3 regions of the Escherichia sp. E4742 genome follow, and region 2 is predicted to be linked to each of the others. Evidence: predicted binding sites of a transcription regulator. Region 2 holds the regulator's gene; each other region holds the start of a gene.
What was found. The regulator Fur, encoded in region 2, represses iron uptake genes when iron is present. The targets are predictions, from matches to a motif close to ATAATAATGAGAACNACTATCAA.
Positions count from the first base shown of each region.

Region 1: a site for Fur is predicted at 2,017-2,039, ahead of bfd (bacterioferritin-associated ferredoxin). Genes of this name have one in related genera too.
Region 3: a site for Fur is predicted at 4,703-4,725, ahead of sodA (superoxide dismutase [Mn]). Genes of this name have one in related genera too.

Region 1 covers NZ_CP040443.1:1,567,254-1,574,452, forward strand. Annotated here, with positions in the region: gene rplC (50S ribosomal protein L3) at 1-52, opposite strand, end outside; gene rpsJ (30S ribosomal protein S10) at 85-396, opposite strand; gene FEM44_RS07650 (prepilin peptidase) at 775-1,242, shown strand; gene bfr (bacterioferritin) at 1,239-1,715, opposite strand; gene bfd (bacterioferritin-associated ferredoxin) at 1,788-1,982, opposite strand; gene tuf (elongation factor Tu) at 2,165-3,349, opposite strand; gene fusA (elongation factor G) at 3,420-5,534, opposite strand; gene rpsG (30S ribosomal protein S7) at 5,631-6,101, opposite strand; gene rpsL (30S ribosomal protein S12) at 6,197-6,571, opposite strand; gene tusB (sulfurtransferase complex subunit TusB) at 6,697-6,984, opposite strand; gene tusC (sulfurtransferase complex subunit TusC) at 6,992-7,199, opposite strand, start outside.
Region 2 covers NZ_CP040443.1:3,700,503-3,707,701, forward strand. Annotated here, with positions in the region: gene nagE (PTS N-acetyl glucosamine transporter subunit IIABC) at 1-510, shown strand, start outside; gene glnS (glutamine--tRNA ligase) at 778-2,442, shown strand; gene chiP (chitoporin ChiP) at 3,152-4,558, shown strand; gene chiQ (ChiQ/YbfN family lipoprotein) at 4,608-4,934, shown strand; gene fur (ferric iron uptake transcriptional regulator) at 5,191-5,637, opposite strand; gene uof (fur leader peptide) at 5,630-5,716, opposite strand; gene fldA (flavodoxin FldA) at 5,926-6,456, opposite strand; gene ybfE (LexA regulated protein) at 6,596-6,889, opposite strand; gene ybfF (esterase) at 7,029-7,199, opposite strand, start outside.
Region 3 covers NZ_CP040443.1:2,293,035-2,300,233, reverse strand. Annotated here, with positions in the region: gene cpxA (envelope stress sensor histidine kinase CpxA) at 1-628, shown strand, start outside; gene FEM44_RS11225 (hypothetical protein) at 759-965, opposite strand; gene yiiM (6-hydroxyaminopurine reductase) at 985-1,668, opposite strand; gene FEM44_RS11215 (dihydrodipicolinate synthase family protein) at 1,821-2,711, shown strand; gene kdgT (2-keto-3-deoxygluconate transporter) at 2,767-3,750, opposite strand; gene sodA (superoxide dismutase [Mn]) at 4,010-4,630, opposite strand; gene rhaT (L-rhamnose/proton symporter RhaT) at 4,916-5,950, shown strand; gene rhaR (HTH-type transcriptional activator RhaR) at 5,947-6,795, opposite strand; gene rhaS (HTH-type transcriptional activator RhaS) at 6,868-7,199, opposite strand, start outside.

The sequences.
Region 1 (7,199 bases), 2.1 Mb from region 2:
CTTCTGTGAAGATACGGGTCATACCCACTTTTTTACCGACTAAACCAATCATTGTTTCAACCTCTCAATCGCTCAATGACCTGATTAACCCAGGCTGATCTGCACGTCTACACCGGCAGCCAGATCCAGACGCATCAGAGCATCAACGGTTTTCTCGGTTGGCTCAACGATGTCAACCAGACGCAAGTGAGTACGGATTTCGTACTGATCGCGCGCGTCTTTGTTGACGTGCGGAGAGATCAGAACAGTGAAGCGCTCTTTGCGTGTCGGCAGCGGGATCGGACCACGGACCTGCGCACCAGTGCGCTTGGCAGTCTCGACGATTTCCGCGGTTGCTTGATCGATCAGACGATGATCAAACGCTTTCAGGCGGATACGGATTCTTTGGTTCTGCATGAGACCAGAGCTCCAATTATTTTATAAACGAAAATGATTACTCCTCAGACCCATTACGATTGATGGGAGAGTGTAACCGTTCTTACGTAGCTCCCCGATTGGGAGCATTGTTAGGTAGCCAAATTCGGCTAACTGAGGTTCAGATTGAACCTGCTGTCAACTACGACAAGCCCGCGCATTATACGCAAATCTGAGATTGACGCAAGCATCGGGTAGAAATTAATCGCAACGCACAGATTGCGAGCTGCATTCCACGAAATTTGTAAGGTCGTGAAGATAGCGTTTTTCACCGGAACCTGGTTAACAAATCAGCGATTTCTCTGTTGCTGAGTATCCGGAGTTATTCGATGGTAATACTCCAATTACAGAGGATGTTTTATGGTCGCTACCCTTCCCTTTCTGATTTTGTACGTTTGCTTATCAGTCCTACTTTTTTTCTGGGATGCAAAGCATGGTTTGTTACCTGACAGGTTTACCTGCCCGTTACTCTGGTCAGGTCTTTTGTTCTATCAGGTTTGTCATCCTGACGGTTTAGCCGATGCGTTATGGGGGGCAATTATTGGTTACGGCACATTCGCTGTCATTTACTGGGGATATCGCATACTGCGTCATAAAGAAGGATTAGGCTATGGTGATGTGAAGTTTCTCGCCGCACTTGGCGCCTGGCATACATGGGCCTTCTTGCCACGGCTGGTTTTCCTTGCCGCCTCATTCGCTTGCGGAGCCGTAGTTATTGGTCTGCTCATGAGAGGAAAAGAATCATTAAAAAACCCGCTGCCTTTTGGGCCATTTCTGGCAGCTGCGGGTTTCATTGTAGGCTGGGATAGTCTGCTGTCAGGCTATTAATCTTTAACTTTAATTTGTGATTGCAGATAATTTTGCAGGCCGATTTTACCGATGAGATCCAGTTCAGTTTCGAGCCAGTCGATATGACCTTCTTCATCAGCAAGGATTTCGATCATCATATCGCGGCTAACATAGTCATGAACGCTGTCGGCATAAGCGATAGCCTCACGAAGATCCTTCGCACCTTCCAGCTCTAATCGCAGGTCGGATTGCAGCATCTCTTCGACATCTTCACCGATCCCTAGCTTGCCTAAATCCTGTAAGTTAGGGATCCCTTCTAAGAACAAAATACGCTCGATATATTTATCGGCGTGCTTCATCTCATCGATAGATTCATGGTATTCGACATCATTAAGGCGCATCAGGCCCCAGTTTTTAAACATACGGGCATGAAGAAAATACTGATTGATCGCGACAAGCTCATTTCCCAATAGTTTATTGAGATAATTTATGATTTTAACATCACCTTTCATTTTATAGTCCCTCCGCTTCCACTATTAGAGCGTAGATGGGGCTAGCGGGATGTCAAAAAATAAGCGTGAGCTTCAGGCAATCTCTTTAAATTCGGGCATCTGCATCAACTCGTCCTGCATCACTTCGCGTGCGGCGCGAATACACTTACCACATTGATTTCCCACAGGAATAAACTTGCGTAATTGTTGGAAAGACTGAGGATGAAACTGACGGACTGCCTGGCGAATTTTTTTGTCACTTACACCATTACACAAACAAACGTACATGATTACTCCCGTTCAAATTCCGCGCAAAGTGTAAATGAGAATAGTTATGATTACAATAGCACAGTTTTATTTGCGCCACAGTTCAGCCAGCGAAATTACGACGAAATATTTCGAGCTCAAATTACGGGCAGCAAAAAGGGCGCCTAAGCGCCCTTTTTAATTCAAAACTAATTAACGCGTAATTAGCTCAGAACTTTAGCAACAACGCCCGCACCAACGGTACGGCCGCCTTCACGGATTGCGAAACGCAGACCGTCGTCCATCGCGATCGGGTGGATCAGGGTAACAACCATTTTGATGTTGTCGCCCGGCATTACCATCTCTACGCCTTCCGGCAGTTCGATGGTACCAGTCACGTCAGTAGTACGGAAGTAGAACTGCGGACGGTAGCCTTTGAAGAACGGAGTATGACGGCCGCCTTCATCTTTGGACAGAATGTACACTTCAGATTCGAACTTGGTGTGCGGCTTGATGGTGCCCGGCTTAGCCAGTACCTGACCACGTTCGATTTCTTCACGTTTGATACCACGCAGCAGAACACCTACGTTCTCACCAGCACGGCCTTCGTCCAGCAGTTTGCGGAACATTTCAACGCCAGTACAGGTAGACTTCTGAGTCTCTTTGATACCAACGATTTCAACTTCTTCACCAACTTTGATGATACCGCGTTCTACACGACCGGTAACAACGGTACCACGACCGGAGATGGAGAATACGTCTTCGATCGGCAGCAGGAACGGCTTGTCAATCGCACGCTCTGGTTCCGGAATGTAAGAATCCAGGAAGCCAGCCAGTTCCAGGATTTTCGCTTCCCACTCTGCGTCGCCTTCCAGCGCTTTCAGAGCAGAACCACGAACGATCGGAGTGTCGTCGCCCGGGAAGTCGTACTGAGACAGAAGTTCACGAACTTCCATTTCAACCAGTTCCAGCAGCTCTTCGTCATCAACCATGTCGCATTTGTTCAGGAACACGATGATGTACGGAACGCCTACCTGACGACCCAGCAGGATGTGCTCACGAGTCTGCGGCATCGGGCCGTCAGTCGCAGCAACTACCAGGATCGCGCCGTCCATCTGAGCAGCACCAGTGATCATGTTTTTAACATAGTCGGCGTGCCCCGGGCAGTCTACGTGTGCGTAGTGACGGGTCGGGGTGTCATATTCAACGTGAGAAGTGTTGATGGTGATACCACGAGCTTTTTCTTCCGGCGCGTTATCGATCTGGTCGAATGCACGAGCAGCACCGCCGTAGGTTTTAGCCAGTACGGTGGTGATTGCTGCGGTCAGAGTAGTTTTACCGTGGTCAACGTGGCCGATAGTACCAACGTTAACGTGCGGTTTTGTACGTTCAAATTTTTCTTTAGACACGGCTATATTCCTTACTATAGTGCTCTCCCCTTCAGGAGAGAGCACGGGACTTTGGTATTAACCCTTAGGCTTATTTACCACGGGCTTCAATTACGGCCTGAGCAACGTTACTCGGCGCTTCATCATACTTCAGGAATTCCATGGTGTATGATGCACGACCTTTGGTCAGAGAACGCAGCTGAGTTGCGTATCCGAACATTTCAGACAGCGGTACTTCAGCGTGGATCTTAACGCCAGTAACTTCAGATTCCTGACCTTTGAGCATACCACGACGACGGCTCAAGTCACCGATAACGTCACCGGTGTTCTCTTCTGGAGTTTCTACTTCAACCTTCATGATCGGCTCAAGCAGAACTGGTTTCGCTTTCTTAAAGCCTTCTTTAAAGGCGATAGAAGCAGCCAGTTTAAACGCCAGTTCAGAGGAGTCAACGTCATGGTAAGAACCGAAGTGCAGACGAACACCCATGTCTACTACCGGGTAGCCTGCCAGCGGACCTGCTTTCAGCTGTTCCTGGATACCTTTATCAACGGCCGGGATGTATTCGCCAGGGATTACACCACCTTTAATGTCGTTGATGAACTCGTAGCCTTTCGGGTTTGAACCCGGCTCCAGCGGGTACATGTCGATAACAACATGACCATACTGACCACGACCACCAGACTGTTTCGCGTGTTTACCTTCAACATCGGTAACTTTCTGGCGGATAGTTTCACGGTAAGCAACCTGCGGTTTACCTACGTTCGCTTCAACGTTGAATTCACGCTTCATACGGTCAACGATGATGTCGAGGTGCAGTTCGCCCATACCCGCGATGATGGTCTGGTTAGATTCTTCGTCAGTCCATACACGGAAAGACGGGTCTTCTTTAGCCAGACGGCCCAGAGCCAGACCCATTTTTTCCTGGTCAGCTTTGGTTTTCGGTTCAACTGCGATGGAGATTACCGGCTCAGGGAATTCCATACGTTCCAGAATGATCGGCGCATCCGGGTCACACAGGGTGTCACCAGTGGTTACGTCTTTCAGACCGATTGCAGCAGCGATGTCGCCCGCGCGAACTTCTTTGATCTCTTCACGTTTGTTAGCGTGCATCTGAACGATACGACCGAAACGCTCACGTGCAGCTTTCACGGAGTTCAGTACGGTATCACCAGAGTTAACCACACCGGAGTAAACACGGAAGAAGGTCAGGTTACCAACAAACGGGTCGGTAGCGATTTTGAACGCCAGTGCAGAGAACGGCTCGTCATCACTTGCGTGACGTTCAGCCGGAGTGTCTTTACCGTCGTCCAGGATACCGTTGATCGCAGGTACATCAACCGGGGATGGCAGGTAATCAATTACCGCATCCAGCATCGCCTGAACACCTTTGTTCTTGAACGCAGAACCACAGGTTACCAGGATGATTTCGTTGTTCAGAACGCGCTGACGCAGAGCACCTTTGATTTCTGCTTCAGTCAGTTCTTCACCACCCAGGTATTTTTCCATCAGCTCTTCAGAAGCTTCAGCTGCGGATTCAATCAGGTACTGGTGCCATTCGTTAGCCAGCTCAACCATGTCTGCCGGGATATCTTCGTATTCGAAGGTCACGCCCTGGTCAGCGTCGTTCCAGTTGATAGCTTTCATTTTCACCAGGTCAACAACACCGGTGAAATGTTCTTCAGCACCAATCGCCAGCTGCAGCGGAACCGGGTTCGCGCCCAGACGGGTTTTGATCTGGTTAACAACTTTCAGGAAGTTCGCACCCATGCGGTCCATTTTGTTAACGAACGCAATGCGCGGAACTTTATATTTGTTTGCCTGACGCCATACGGTTTCAGACTGCGGCTGAACACCACCAACTGCGCAGTAAACCATTACCGCACCATCGAGAACACGCATGGAACGTTCTACTTCGATTGTGAAGTCAACGTGCCCCGGGGTGTCGATGATGTTGATGCGATGCGGCTCATACTGCTTAGCCATACCAGACCAGAATGCAGTAGTTGCAGCGGAAGTGATGGTAATACCACGTTCCTGCTCCTGCTCCATCCAGTCCATGGTTGCAGCGCCGTCATGAACTTCACCGATTTTATGGTTTACACCGGTGTAGAACAGAATACGTTCGGTAGTAGTGGTTTTACCGGCGTCGATGTGCGCACTGATACCGATGTTACGGTAGCGTGCGATGGGTGTTGTACGAGCCATTTGTTTCCTCGTTTATCTTTTAGGCGTTCAATTTAAGTAGCCCAAAGCGGGCTGCTTACTGGAAGCGCCCGCCTGGTGACTAAAACTCCGAAGGGATTACCAACGGTAGTGTGCGAACGCCTTGTTGGCTTCGGCCATACGGTGAACGTCTTCACGTTTCTTAACTGCAGTACCTTTGTTTTCTGCAGCATCGGAAAGTTCGTTCGCCAGGCGCAGAGCCATGGATTTATCACCGCGTTTACGAGCAGCTTCAACGATCCAACGCATTGCCAGAGCATTACGACGAACCGGACGGACTTCAACTGGTACCTGATAAGTAGAACCACCAACGCGGCGAGACTTAACTTCTACAGTCGGGCGCACGTTTTCGAGAGCTACTTCGAATGCTTCCAGTTCAGATTTACCAGAGCGCTGAGCCAGGGTCTCCAGCGCGCTGTATACGATAGATTCGGCAGTAGATTTTTTACCATCTACCATCAGGATATTTACAAATTTAGCCAGCAGTTCTGATCCGAACTTCGGATCTGGCAGAATTTTACGCTGACCAATGACGCGACGACGTGGCATGGAAATACTCCGTTGTTAATTCAGGATTGTCCAAAACTCTACGAGTTTAGTTTGACATTAATATAAAACGTTTGGCCTTACTTAACGGAGAACCATTAAGCCTTAGGACGCTTCACGCCATACTTGGAACGAGCCTGCTTACGGTCTTTAACGCCGGAGCAGTCAAGCGCACCACGTACGGTGTGGTAACGAACACCCGGGAGGTCTTTAACACGACCGCCACGGATCAGGATCACGGAGTGCTCCTGCAGGTTGTGACCTTCACCACCGATGTAGGAAGTCACTTCGAAACCGTTAGTCAGACGAACACGGCATACTTTACGCAGCGCGGAGTTCGGTTTTTTAGGGGTGGTAGTATATACACGGGTACATACGCCACGTTTTTGCGGGCATGCTTCCAGCGCAGGCACGTTGCTTTTCGCAACTTTGCGAGCACGTGGTTTGCGTACCAGCTGGTTAACTGTTGCCATTAAATAGCTCCTGGTTTTAGCTTTTGCTTCGTAAACACGTAATAAAACGTCCTCACACAATATGAGGACGCCGAATTTTAGGGCGGTGTCGAAAAGGTGTCAAGAAATATACAACGATCCCGCCGTCACCAGGCCATCTGGCTGGTGTGCTTAACCGTAAGTCTGACGAAATCAGTATAGTCAATCGGGATGACATCGTTCGAAATTTGAGCAGTCAAACCGCGGGCAATGAGGTCTTCGTTCAGGGCATAAACCTTAATGGGGGCATTACGCAGACTTTCAAGGTAGCGGTTGCCGTCAACTGCGGCAGTTACGCCATCCTGTAATAACAGCAGTTCGTCGCCCTCACTGAGCAGACGCAGCAGCGCAGGAAAATCTGTCAGCCAGGGAGAGCGATGTAATGTGTGCAACATGTACGCCTCAAAATTTCAAAATAACATCGTAGTTGGCGAGTTCGCGGCGTAAGGCATCTGCTTCGAGCGGCGTGGCTTCGACAACAAAGGGTGTCTGCGGATCTAACCCTCGTTCGCGCAGAGAAGCCGCACAAACCCAGCACTGTTCAATGTCATACAGATCCAGCAATTTAAAAGTGGCAATGTAATCACGCGCCAGCACCGCATCGGGCTTT
Region 2 (7,199 bases):
CCGGCAACTGCCGCTCCGGTAGCGAAACCGCAGGCTGTACCAAACGCAGTGTCTATCGCTGAGCTGGTATCGCCAATTACCGGTGATGTTGTCGCACTGGATCAGGTGCCAGACGAAGCGTTCGCCAGCAAAGCTGTGGGCGACGGTGTGGCGGTGAAACCGACGGATAAGATCGTTGTATCACCAGCGGCGGGAACCATCGTGAAAATCTTCAACACCAACCACGCGTTCTGCCTTGAAACTGAAAAAGGCGCAGAGATCGTCGTCCACATGGGTATCGACACCGTAGCGCTGGAAGGTAAAGGCTTTAAACGTCTGGTGGAAGAGGGCGCGCAGGTAAGCGCAGGGCAACCGATTCTGGAAATGGATCTGGATTACCTGAACGCTAACGCCCGCTCGATGATTAGCCCGGTGGTTTGCAGCAATATCGACGATTTCAGCGGCTTGATCATTAAAGCTCAGGGCCATGTTGTGGCGGGTCAAACACCGCTGTATGAAATCAAAAAGTAATCTGCTTTATGCCTGATGCGACGCTTGACGCGTCTTATCAGGCCTACAAAAGCGCTGTGTAGGTTGGATAAGACGCTTAAGCGTCGCATCCAACAATGACGCAGGACTGGCAAAAGCGGTGGAGATCTTCTCTGCCGCTTTTTTTTTCATCAATCATCCCCATAATCTTTGTTAGATTATCAATTTTAAAAAACTAACAGTTGTCAGCCTGTCCCGCTTATAAGATCATACGCCGTTATACGTTGTTTACGCTTTGAGGAATCCACGATGAGTGAGGCAGAAGCCCGCCCGACTAACTTTATTCGTCAGATCATCGATGAAGATCTGGCCAGTGGTAAGCACACCACAGTACACACCCGTTTCCCGCCGGAGCCGAATGGCTATCTGCATATTGGCCATGCGAAATCTATCTGCCTGAACTTCGGGATCGCCCAGGACTATAAAGGCCAGTGCAACCTGCGTTTCGACGACACTAACCCGGTAAAAGAAGATATCGAATATGTCGATTCGATCAAAAACGACGTTGAGTGGTTAGGTTTTCACTGGTCTGGTAACGTCCGTTACTCCTCCGATTATTTTGATCAGCTCCACGCCTATGCTGTTGAACTGATCAATAAAGGCCTGGCGTACGTTGATGAACTGACGCCGGAACAGATCCGCGAATATCGTGGCACCCTGACGCAGCCGGGTAAAAACAGCCCGTACCGCGACCGCAGCGTTGAAGAGAACCTGGCGCTGTTCGAAAAAATGCGTACCGGTGGTTTTGAAGAAGGTAAAGCCTGCCTGCGCGCGAAAATCGACATGGCTTCGCCGTTTATCGTGATGCGCGATCCGGTGCTGTACCGCATTAAATTTGCTGAACACCACCAGACCGGCAACAAGTGGTGCATCTACCCGATGTACGACTTCACCCACTGCATCAGCGATGCGCTGGAAGGCATTACGCACTCTCTGTGTACGCTGGAGTTCCAGGATAACCGCCGTCTGTACGACTGGGTACTGGACAACATCACCATTCCTGTTCATCCGCGCCAGTACGAATTCTCGCGCCTGAATCTGGAATACACCGTGATGTCCAAGCGTAAGCTGAACCAACTGGTCACCGAAAAGCACGTAGAAGGTTGGGATGATCCGCGTATGCCGACCATTTCCGGTCTGCGTCGTCGTGGTTACACTGCGGCTTCTATTCGTGAGTTCTGCAAACGCATTGGCGTGACCAAGCAGGACAACACCATTGAGATGGCATCGCTGGAATCCTGCATTCGTGAAGATCTCAACGAGAACGCGCCACGTGCAATGGCAGTTATCGATCCGGTGAAACTGGTTATCGAAAACTATCAGGGCGAAGGCGAAATGGTCACCATGCCGAACCATCCGAATAAACCGGAAATGGGCAGCCGTCAGGTGCCGTTTAGCGGTGAGATTTGGATCGATCGCGCCGATTTCCGCGAAGAAGCTAACAAGCAGTACAAGCGTCTGGTGCTGGGTAAAGAAGTGCGTCTGCGTAATGCTTACGTCATTAAGGCAGAGCGCGTAGAGAAAGATGCCGAAGGCAATATTACCACCATCTTCTGTACTTATGACGCCGACACCTTAAGCAAAGATCCGGCTGATGGTCGTAAAGTTAAAGGCGTTATTCACTGGGTAAGCGCGGCACATGCGCTGCCGGTTGAAATCCGCCTGTACGATCGTCTGTTCAGTGTGCCGAATCCAGGCGCTGCGGATGATTTCCTGTCGGTGATTAACCAGGATTCTCTGGTCATCAAACAGGGCTTTGCTGAACCGTCTCTGAAAGATGCGGTGGCAGGTAAAGCATTCCAGTTTGAGCGTGAAGGTTATTTCTGCCTCGACAGCCGCCATTCCACAGCGGAAAAACCGGTATTTAACCGCACCGTTGGGCTGCGTGATACCTGGGCGAAAGTAGGCGAGTAATTTTAAGTTACACCTGGCCGGATAAGGCGTTTACGCCGCATCCGGCAAGGAACAGACAAACAGTTTCAAACGCTAAATTGCCTGATGCGCTACGCTTATCAGGCCTACCCGATCTCTGCAATATATTGAATTTGCGTGCTTTTGTAGGCCGGATAAGGCGTTTACGCCGCATCCGGCGAGGAACAGACAAACAGTTTCAAACGCTAAATTGCCTGATGCGCTACGCTTATCGGGCCTATGTGATCTCTGCAATATATTGAATTTGCGTGCTTTTGTAGGCCGGATAAGGCGTTTACGCCGCATCCGGCAAGAAACATGCAAACAATCCAAAACGCCGCGTTCAGCGGCGTTTTTTCTGCTTTTCTTCGCGAATTAATTTCGCTTCGCAATTTATTCATTTAACAAATTTAAAACCACAAATTATAATTAATTTAAATGTAACCGCTTTCATCTTACTGGAAAGCCACATATTTTTTCTTCTACCCGCTCGCCTGGTACACATTTAAACCTTGTAACAAAAATCATCAAAATATGTGCGGTTGCTCATGTTCTTACATTCTCGTTACAGAAAGAGATTGATAATTCGCGTCGCGAAAAATAGTCTATTCCTGTAGTCAGCGAGACTTTTCTCAACGCTACTTTTTTAATTTTTATTTTTTTCGCTGTTCACCTGTGGTGCAGCAATTTATACGTCAAAGAGGATTAACCCATGCGTACGTTTAGTGGCAAACGTAGTACGCTGGCGCTGGCTATCGCCGGTGTTACAGCAATGTCGGGCTTTATGGCAATGCCGGAGGCTCGCGCCGAAGGATTCATCGACGATTCAACCTTAACCGGTGGTATCTATTACTGGCAGCGTGAACGTGACCGTAAAGATGTTACCGACGGCGACAAATACAAAACCAACCTTTCTCACTCCACCTGGAATGCCAACCTCGATTTTCAGTCCGGTTATGCTGCTGATATGTTCGGCCTTGATATTGCCGCGTTTACGGCGATTGAAATGGCGGAAAACGGCGACAGCTCCCACCCGAACGAAATCGCGTTTTCAAAAAGTAATAAAGCCTATGACGAAGACTGGTCCGGCGACAAAAGCGGTATAAGCCTGTATAAAGCAGCGGCCAAATTTAAATACGGTCCGGTGTGGGCGAGGGCAGGTTACATTCAGCCAACTGGTCAAACGCTGTTAGCGCCGCACTGGAGCTTTATGCCGGGTACTTATCAGGGTGCGGAAGCCGGGGCGAATTTTGATTACGGCGATGCTGGTGCGTTGAGTTTCTCCTACATGTGGACCAACGAATACAAAGCGCCGTGGCATCTGGAAATGGATGAGTTTTATCAGAACGATAAAACCACCAAAGTTGATTATCTGCACTCCATCGGTGCGAAATACGACTTCAAAAATAACTTCGTGCTGGAAGCGGCGTTTGGTCAGGCGGAAGGGTATATCGATCAGTACTTTGCCAAAGCCAGCTATAAATTTGATATCGCCGGTAGCCCGCTAACCACCAGCTACCAATTCTACGGTACGCGCGATAAAGTTGACGATCGCAGCGTCAACGATCTTTACGACGGCACTGCCTGGTTGCAGGCGTTGACCTTTGGTTACCGGGCGGCTGACGTAGTGGATTTGCGCCTCGAAGGCACCTGGGTTAAAGCTGACGGTCAGCAGGGATACTTCCTGCAACGTATGACCCCAACCTACGCTTCCTCGAACGGTCGCCTGGATATCTGGTGGGATAACCGTTCTGACTTTAACGCCAACGGCGAAAAAGCGGTCTTCTTCGGCGCGATGTATGACCTGAAAAACTGGAATCTTCCAGGCTTTGCCATCGGCGCTTCCTACGTTTACGCATGGGATGCTAAACCTGCGACCTGGCAGAGCAATCCAGATGCGTACTACGACAAGAACCGGACTATCGAAGAGTCAGCTTACAGCCTGGATGCGGTCTACACCATTCAGGACGGTCGCGCCAAAGGCACGTTGTTCAAACTGCACTTCACCGAATACGACAACCACTCCGACATCCCAAGCTGGGGCGGCGGTTACGGTAACATCTTCCAGGATGAGCGCGACGTGAAATTCATGGTAATCGCACCATTCACCATCTTCTGATGCCCGACGCGGCAGGTTTTGTGCCTGCCGCACATTTGAGGAATTCGCTATGAAAAAACTGATTCTCATCGCCATGATGGCATCGGGGCTGGTGGCTTGTGCGCAATCAACCGCGCCACAGGAAGACAGCCGCCTGAAAGAGGCGTACAGCGCCTGTATCAATACCGCGCAAGGTTCGCCGGAAAAAATTGAAGCCTGTCAGAGCGTGTTAAACGTGCTGAAGAAAGAGAAACAACATCAGCAATTTGCCGAGCAGGAAAGCGTCCGCGTGCTGGATTATCAGCAGTGCATCCAGGCAACGCAAACCGGTAATGACCAGGCTGTGAAAGCCGATTGTGATAAGGTCTGGCAGGAAATTCGCAGTAATAACAAATAAGTGAGGGCTGTAACTCTCGCTTTTCTTATTTCCCTTGTATAAAAAAGCCAACCCGTAGGTTGGCTTGAGACTTATGGCAAACGCCAGTTTGCCTAATGCGCTGCGCTTATCAGGCCTATCTTTTAATGCAATATATTGAATTTGAGATGATTTGTAGGCCGGATAAGGCGTTCACGCCGCATCCGGCACGAACAAAGCGCATTATGCCAACAATATAAAGCCAACCCGCAGGTTGGCTTTTCTCGTTCTGGCTGACTTATTTGCCTTCGTGCGCGTGCTCATCTTCGCGGCAATCGCCTTCGGCACAGTGACCGTAAAGATAGAGACTATGGTTAGTCAGGCGAATGCCATGTTTTGCGGCAATTTCACGCTGACGCGCTTCGATTGATTCATCACTAAATTCAATAACCTTGCCGCAGTCGAGGCAGATCAGGTGATCGTGGTGATGTTGCTGGGTCAGTTCAAATACGGATTTGCCGCCTTCAAAATTGTGGCGGGTGACGATACCGGCGTCGTCAAACTGGTTCAGTACACGATATACCGTAGCCAGACCAATTTCTTCACCCATATCAATCAGACGTTTGTATAAATCTTCCGCACTGACGTGATGGTTGTCCGGCTCCTGAAGAACTTCCAGGATTTTTAAACGTGGAAGCGTTACTTTCAGGCCAGCTTTCTTTAGGGCGGTATTGTTATCAGTCATGCGGAATCTGTCCTGTTACTAAGCGGTTCACTTCATTAGGAGAAGTGACAGAATTTGCTCTTGAGATAATGCGTATCATTATAGAATTGCCACGCCTAAATGAAAACCACAAGTCCCTGGCAAATATTGTTAATAAAAACGTGGCTTAGCTTACATTTACATCGGCAAGGCCACTTCAATACTGGAACATTGTACAGGTACTACGGCAAAAGTTACAAATTTGTAGCAATTATTTTGATTGGCATTATCTATTAATACGGCGTAGACATGAGTCTACGCCGCAGTACATCAGGCATTGATAATTTCGTCGAGATGCAGTTCTTCAGAAATTTGTTTTACCCATTTTTCTACACGTTCGGCGGTCAGTTCTGGCTGACGGTCTTCGTCGATAGCCAGGCCGACAAAGTGGTCATCATCCGCCAGACCTTTTGATGCTTCGAAATGGTAGCCCGCAGTTGGCCAGTGACCGACGATGGTCGCGCCGCGCGGTTCAATGATGTCACGAATGGTGCCTAAGGCGTCGCAGAAATATTCTGCGTAATCTTCCTGGTCGCCACAGCCAAACAGCGCAACTAGTTTACCATTGAAATCAATCTCTTCGAGAGTCGGGAAGAAGTCGTCCCAGTCACACTGTGCTTCGCCATAGTACCAGGTTGGGATGCCCAGCAGAAGAATGTCATAAGCTTCCAGATCTTCTTTGCTGCTTTTTGCAATGTCATGGACATCGGCAACGTCTTTACCAAGCTGTTTTTGAATCATTTTTGCGATATTTTCGGTATTACCGGTGTCGCTGCCGAAAAAGATGCCAGTGATAGCCATGAGTGAAATAACCTCTTGAAACTTATTGAAATGGGGGTGGCAAATTGCCCACGGATAAAGGCAATCATAGCAGAACAGGCAGTCTTGCGGAATCAGCAAACGAGCAGGACTGCACACTGTGCTACACGAAAGTGGATATTTAAACGATGCCCTGATTACGCAGCGCCGCCAGTTGCTGCATCAATATCTCTTCGATCAGTTCGCTACGGCTCATATTGCGCGACTCCGCCAGCTCGTTCAGCGCCTCGACAGCTTCCGCGTTCAGCTTCAGTTCGACACGCTTAAGGCCACGTACTTTGTCGCGTTTTAGCTGGTTGCGTTTATTAATACGCAGCTGTTCATCGCGCGAAAGCGGATTGGTTTTCGGTCGTCCCGGTCGACGCTCGTGCGCGAACAGATCTAATGTCGTACGGTCCGTTTGTTCTTTGGCCATGATCTTGGTGACTTCGGGGGAAACAATCAGCCAGGCGCCTGCCCGGATGGATAGCCCGCCATAATACAACAGCGTGAGGAATCTCGCCAACGCCCACGCGCGGAATGCCGCGCGGACGCTGGGTTTTTAATCAGTTGCGTTAATCATTAAGATAGCGACGGATAGCCCGCAGCACAGCATCCGGTTTTTCTGCGTGTACCCAATGACCCGCGCCTGCAATGACATGCGCCCGTGCTTGTGGGAATTGCGCCAGCAAATCATCACGATACTGTTCAGTAACATACGGGGAATTGCCGCCAGGAATAAACAG
Region 3 (7,199 bases), 1.4 Mb from region 2:
GCTGCGCACACCGCTGACGCGTCTGCAACTGGGTACGGCGTTACTGCGTCGTCGTAGTGGTGAAAGCAAGGAACTGGAGCGTATTGAAACCGAAGCCCAGCGTCTGGACAGCATGATCAACGACCTGTTGGTAATGTCACGTAATCAGCAGAAAAACGCGCTGGTGAGCGAGACAATCAAAGCCAACCAGTTGTGGAACGAAGTGCTGGATAACGCGGCATTCGAAGCGGAGCAGATGGGCAAGTCGTTTACGGTTAACTTCCCACCAGGGCCGTGGCCGCTGTACGGCAACCCAAATGCCCTGGAAAGTGCGCTGGAAAACATTGTTCGTAATGCCCTGCGTTATTCCCATACGAAGATTGAAGTGGGCTTTGCGGTAGATAAAGACGGTATCACCATTACGGTGGATGACGATGGTCCTGGCGTTAGCCCGGAAGATCGCGAACAAATTTTCCGTCCGTTCTATCGTACAGATGAAGCGCGCGATCGTGAATCTGGCGGTACAGGTCTGGGGCTGGCGATTGTCGAAACCGCCATTCAGCAGCACCGTGGTTGGGTGAAAGCGGAAGACAGCCCGCTGGGCGGTTTACGTCTGGTGATTTGGCTGCCGCTGTATAAGCGGAGTTAACCATCGCACAGGGCAGCTTTTGTAGGCCGGATAAGGCGTTTACGCCGCATCCGGCGTTTCAGCAGAATGCCTGATGCGACGCTGGTCGCGTCTTATCAGGCCTACTCTCTACGATGCCAATTTCATTGAGTCAGTCATCAATCCCGTTGAGAATACTCTCCACGTCTTCACCATCCAGACCATATTCTTCCATCACAGCTTTAAGCTGCTCATACATTTCAGCCAACGTTTCACCGTCTAACTCGAAAATATCATTGACCGATTCCAGGTGATACTCTTCAAACAGAATATGCTTAACTGCAGCGCGTATTTCCGTAATATTTTCATTCGATTCCATAATCTCTCGCTATAATCTGTTAGTTTTTACTGCTTCCCCACAAACGCCGCGAATTATCTTCAATCTTGCCGCTAAGTCGGCGTTTCTGCATCGTCCGCGTCCAGCTTTTCGATAGCCCGGCTGCGGAAAGCAAACGGTGATACTGCTCATCATCAAACGGCATATGCCATGCGATAGCTATTGCCTCCTGCACGGTGACATCGCTGACGCGAGAAACCAGCTCCAGCGGCGCATCCGCAGATACCAACCCCGGCGCAATCACGCTATACAGCCAGCCAACTTTACCGGCGTTTTGCATCAACTGCGCCATGTCGCTGATGTCAAAATGGTAATTGAGTTTGTAGCACGGAGAGCGCGGCTGGGTGACCTGAATCAACGCCTCTCCCCAGCGGAAAATATCGCCAATATAAACATTGCTTTCCGTCAGGCCGTCGGTTGAGAGGTTTTCACCAAACGCAGGCGCAACAAACAAATCTGCCTGTTCCGGAAATTCCCGCGCCCAGTAGAGATAATGCTCGCGAGGATAATGACACAGCGCCCTGTCCGGCCCACCGTGAACTATTTTCTCTGCCTGCTTATCACCTTCCAGCCCCAGTTCTGTCAACATCAACTCGCCATCGACCTGGATTTTCGCAATCGCACTTGGTCGGCTTTCCGGATAATCCCGAACTTTGCCTGCGTATACATCAACTGGATATCGCATCTGTTCCCTCTCCACCGAGAAATTTCCCCATTAGACCATATTTATTTTACGTCAGGCGCGCAAAATGAGAGCACGGTTCACATGACGACGTCTTAGAAATGTTATCAATGAGATGAATTTGAAACGCCATTTCATTATCAGGAGTGTACAACGTGACCGAGCAAATACAGTTTTCTGGCGTCTGGTGCCCTTCCATTACGCCAATGGATAAAGACGGTAATGTGGATCTTAACGGACTGAAGAAGCATCTGCAGCGGCTAACAGAAGCCAATATTGATGTGATATTGCTGATGGGCAGCATTGGTGAATTTGCCTCTTTCACCCTCGAAGAGAGACTCATGCTTATCCGCGAAGCGCGTTCCATGAGCACATTAAAAATGGTCGCTAACGTTTCTTCCACCTGCACACACGATGTATTGCTGATGGCACAAGAAGCGTATCGCGTTGGGTACGATGCGGTGATGATCCTCCCGCCTTACTACTACGGCCAGACGGCAAAGCAATTATTAAGCTATTTCCGCCATCTGGGGCGCGAATTACAGGGCAAATGGTTCGCATATAACTTCCCGGCGCGGACCGGTTGTGATTTAACCCCAGATCTGGTCGCCACACTGGCGAGTGAGTTTCCTGAGTTTGCCGGAATTAAAGATACCGTCGATTGCCAGTCACACACCCGCAGCATGATTCAGGCAACCCAGTCCGTTCGTTCTGATTTTGCTGTGCTTTCGGGCTATGACGAGTATTACATTCCTAATTTGCTGGCTGGCGGCGCGGGAATAATATCCGGCCTGAACAACGTTATGCCGGAGCTGTTTGTTGAAGCACGCGAAGCCTTCAAGAATGGCAATCTCGCAGCCCTACACGAAATTCAGCAACAGATCGGCACCTATATGTCCATTTACGCCATCGGTGAAGATTTTGTCACCACCATCAAGACGGTGGTATCACGTAAATTTGGTTACTGCACAGGAGTGTCGCGCAATGCTGGTGGGGAGTTAACAGAAAGCGAATGTCGGACGATTGATGAGGTATTTGTTATTTAAGGTAAAACGCCGGATGAACGTCAATTCATCCGGCGATGATATGGAATAAGAGAGATTATTTCACCGTACCCAGAATTTCGATCTTCGCCGCTCTGGCTTTGGCTTTACGTGACCAGACAGAGGTAAGAATTGGCACCAGAATCGAAGTCACAATTACCGCCGTCGCCACCAACGAAGTTGCCGCAGGCGCCATCGGTTTAAAGGCCGGGATCATTTCCGCAATCAGTACCGGCGTTGCCACCGCGGCCCCGGCAGAACTGGAGGCGGCAATTCCGGCGGTGCCATCGCCACCGCCAATCAATTTATCGGCAATAATCAACGGTATACCGGTCACGATAATCACCGCCACACCCAACAGGATCCCCAACAAACCTGTCTGGGCAATCACGGTTAAATCAATGGTATTGCCCAGCGCGAAGGCAAAGAACGGAATCAGCGTCTGCACTGCTTTGCTAAAAAACTCGCGCAATTCAGGATCAAGGTTCCCCAGCGCGAAGCCCACCAGGAACGGCAATACTGCGCCAACGAAAACATGCGGTTCAAACGAAGCAATCCCGGCGGTTCCCAGAATAATCATCGTCATTAGCGGACCAGACTCCAGCGACATCAACACAAATGCCCCGGCCTCTTCTTTGGTGCCGTACTGCTGCATGATAGAGGCATACAGACCGCCGTTGGTCATGTCCATTGCCGCCACCAGCGCCAGCGTTGAAAGCCCGGCAAAAAATCCGACTTCGACACCGTGCTCAGGAATAATGCGCGAAGCAATTGCCGCAACCACCCATGCGACGGCAATTTTGGTTACCACCAACGTACCGGATTTACGCAACACCGTTCCCGTCGCGCTTAATTTGATAGACGCCCCCATGCAGAAAAACCACACCGCCAGGATAGGCACCGTGCCAGTAATCATCCCGTTAGTGAATGATCCAAAATATTTCCCCGCCCCCGGCGAGAAGGTATGACACAGTGCGCCAAGGAACAGCGGGATGAGCATCATCCCCCCCGGGATTTTCTCTATCGTGCGTTTTATCTGCATTTCCATCACCTGTTGGCATATTTTTATAGGCTGATGCGAAGTTCCTTAACGATGCATCAGTGTTGATGGAAATGAAGATAGACATTCAACAGAGCAATAAAAGTGATCAAAACCACATCAATTGAAACGTTGTTTTATTTTTATAGGATCATTGTTTTTATTTTGAAATTGATCACAAAAAAACCACCGCTATGTGCGATGGTTTGTTTTTTCTGCTGAAAAACGGCGTAAACGCCTCATTGCAGCAGGCAATATGCGATTATTTTTTCGCCGCGAAACGTGCCGCAGCTTCGTCCCAGTTCACTACGTTCCAGAACTCTTTGATGTAGTCAGGACGGCGGTTCTGGAATTTCAGGTAGTAAGCGTGTTCCCACACATCCAGACCCAGAACAGGGAAACCGGAAGCGCCAGAAATGGCTTCGCCCATCAGCGGAGAGTCCTGGTTAGCAGTAGAAACCACCGCCAGTTTATCGCCTTTCAGCACCAGCCATGCCCAGCCGGAACCAAAGCGGGAAGCTGCCGCTTTTTCAAATTCTGCTTTGAAGTTATCAACGGAACCGAAATCACGTTCGATAGCCGCTTTCAGATCGCCCTGCAGGGTGGTGCCTTTTTTCAGGCCTTTCCAGAACAGGCTGTGGTTGGCGTGACCACCAGCGTTGTTGCGCAGCACGGTTTTTTTGTCTGCTGGCAGCTGGTCCAGTTTGGTGATCAGCTCTTCAACCGGCAGGTTAGCGAATTCTGGCAGGTTTTCCAGCGCCGCATTGGCGTTGTTGACGTAGGCCTGATGGTGTTTGGTGTGGTGGATTTCCATGGTCTGCTTATCGAAGTGCGGTTCCAGGGCATCGTAAGCATACGGCAGGGATGGCAGGGTATAGCTCATATTCATCTCCAGTATTGTCGGGCGGCCGATTGTTAATGCCGCGTAAGCAGTTGGTTCATTATAGTTAATTAAATGATATTGAAAATGATTATCAATGCCGCACTTTTCGTAAGGATATGGTTTTGCAGAAAAATGCCTGAGATGTGAACCAAATCACCCACTTAATGCCTTGATTGCCAGTAAATCGGCAACGGCGGCAACAGGCGAAAGGTTAATCGACCGCACGATTTTTACACTCATCTCGTCGGAGATGTGACGCGACGAAAAAATGATGAGGATAAAAGAATGAGTAACGCGATTACGATGGGGATATTTTGGCATTTGATCGGCGCGGCCAGTGCAGCCTGTTTTTACGCTCCGTTCAAAAAAGTAAAACAGTGGTCATGGGAAACCATGTGGTCGGTGGGAGGGATTGTTTCGTGGATTATTCTGCCGTGGGCCATCAGCGCCATGCTACTACCTGATTTCTGGGCGTATTACAGCTCGTTTAACCTCTCTACCCTGCTGCCTGTTTTTCTGTTCGGCGCGATGTGGGGGATTGGTAATATCAACTATGGCCTGACCATGCGTTATCTCGGCATGTCGATGGGGATTGGTATCGCCATTGGCATTACCTTGATTGTTGGCACGCTGATGACACCGATTATCAACGGTAATTTCAATCTGCTGATTAACACCGACGGTGGGCGCATGACGTTGCTTGGCGTACTGGTGGCGCTGATTGGCGTAGGAATTGTGACCCGCGCCGGGCAGTTGAAAGAGCGCAAAATGGGCATTAAAGCCGAAGAGTTCAACCTGAAAAAAGGGCTGGTGCTGGCGGTAATGTGTGGCATTTTTTCTGCCGGGATGTCTTTTGCGATGAATGCCGCAAAACCGATGCATGAAGCGGCTGCCGCGCTAGGCGTCGACCCGCTGTATGTCGCTCTGCCAAGCTATGTTGTCATCATGGGTGGCGGCGCGATCATCAATCTCGGCTTCTGTTTTATTCGTCTGGCAAAAGTGAAAGATTTGTCGCTAAAAGCCGACTTCTCGCTGGCAAAACCGCTGATCATCCACAACGTATTGCTCTCGGCACTGGGCGGTTTGATGTGGTATCTGCAATTCTTTTTCTATGCCTGGGGCCACGCCCGCATTCCGGCGCAGTATGACTACATCAGTTGGATGCTGCATATGAGTTTCTATGTATTGTGCGGCGGTATCGTCGGGCTGGTCCTGAAAGAGTGGAACAATGCAGGCCGCCGTCCGGTAACGGTATTGAGCCTCGGTTGTGTGGTGATTATTGTCGCCGCCAACATCGTCGGTATGGGAATGGCGAATTAATCTTTCTGCGAACTGAGATGACGCCACTGGCTGGGCGTCATCCCGGTTTCCCGGGTAAATACCACCGAAAAATAGTTACTATCTTCAAAGCCACATTCGGTCGAAATATCGCTGATTAACAGGCGGCTATGCTGGAGAAGATATTGCGCATGGCAAATGCGCACCTGACGGAGATACTGGTTGATAGTCATGCCAGTCTGCTGGCGAAATTGCTGGCGCAAAACGCGTTCACTGCACGACGCCTCATCACAAAATTTATCCAGCGCAAAAGGACTTTTCAGACTGGCCGCCAGCCGGGTGATCAGCTTATCCAGCAACGTTTCGCAGGATGTTGGCGACAACGAGTCACTGGTGTAACGGTGGCGCTTCAGCAACATAACCAATTGACCGAACAGCAGTTCCGCCAGCTCATTGGCGAACGGCGCGTGCTGACTGCTTTCATGCTCAAGCTGGCCAATCACCTGTCTCGCTTGCGCCATGCCCGCACTGCCTAAACGCCAGTGCGGTTGCCCTTCGCTACCGTTAAATCCCGGAATAGCCTCCTGCCAATCCAGGTTAAGTATCAACCGCTCCGGGCAATAAATAATGTTTTGCAAAACCAAATCATTAACAGAAGCGTAGGAGTGTTTGTCTTCGGCTCGAATATAAAAAAGATCGCCCCGGGTAATGCGATAAGGGCGATCGTTAAGAACATGCAAGCCGTTACCGCGCCAGATAATTACCAGCTCACAAAAATCATGTGTATGTTCAGCAAAGACATCCTGAGGATAACGATCGGCGACGGCAACCGCTTGCTGCTCGCTGGCAAAAAAATCTTTTTTGAGAAGAATTAACTGATTAGCCACCGTGCCACCTCGGACAGAAAACGCATTCGATTATTCGCAAGCTGGCGCGGGAATACGTTGAGAAAATTCGCGTTATTGCAGAAAGCCATCCCGTCCCTGGCGAATATCTCGGGGTGACCAGTTAAATTCGCGGCGAAAAAGCGTCGAAAAGTGGTTACTGTCGCTGAATCCACAGTGATAAGCGATATCGGTGACACTTGCCTCGCTGTGGCGTAACAGATGACGTGCTTTCATCAGTCGCAGGCGGTTCAGATAGCGCTGGGGCGTCAGGCCCGTTTGCTGCTTTAGCTGGCGGTGCAGTGTGCGCAGTGAAAGAGAAAATTGATCCGCTACGGCTTCCCAATTCACCTCGTCGGCAAAATGATCTTCCAGCCACGCCAGCAGTAAGTTCAGGCGTGACGCGC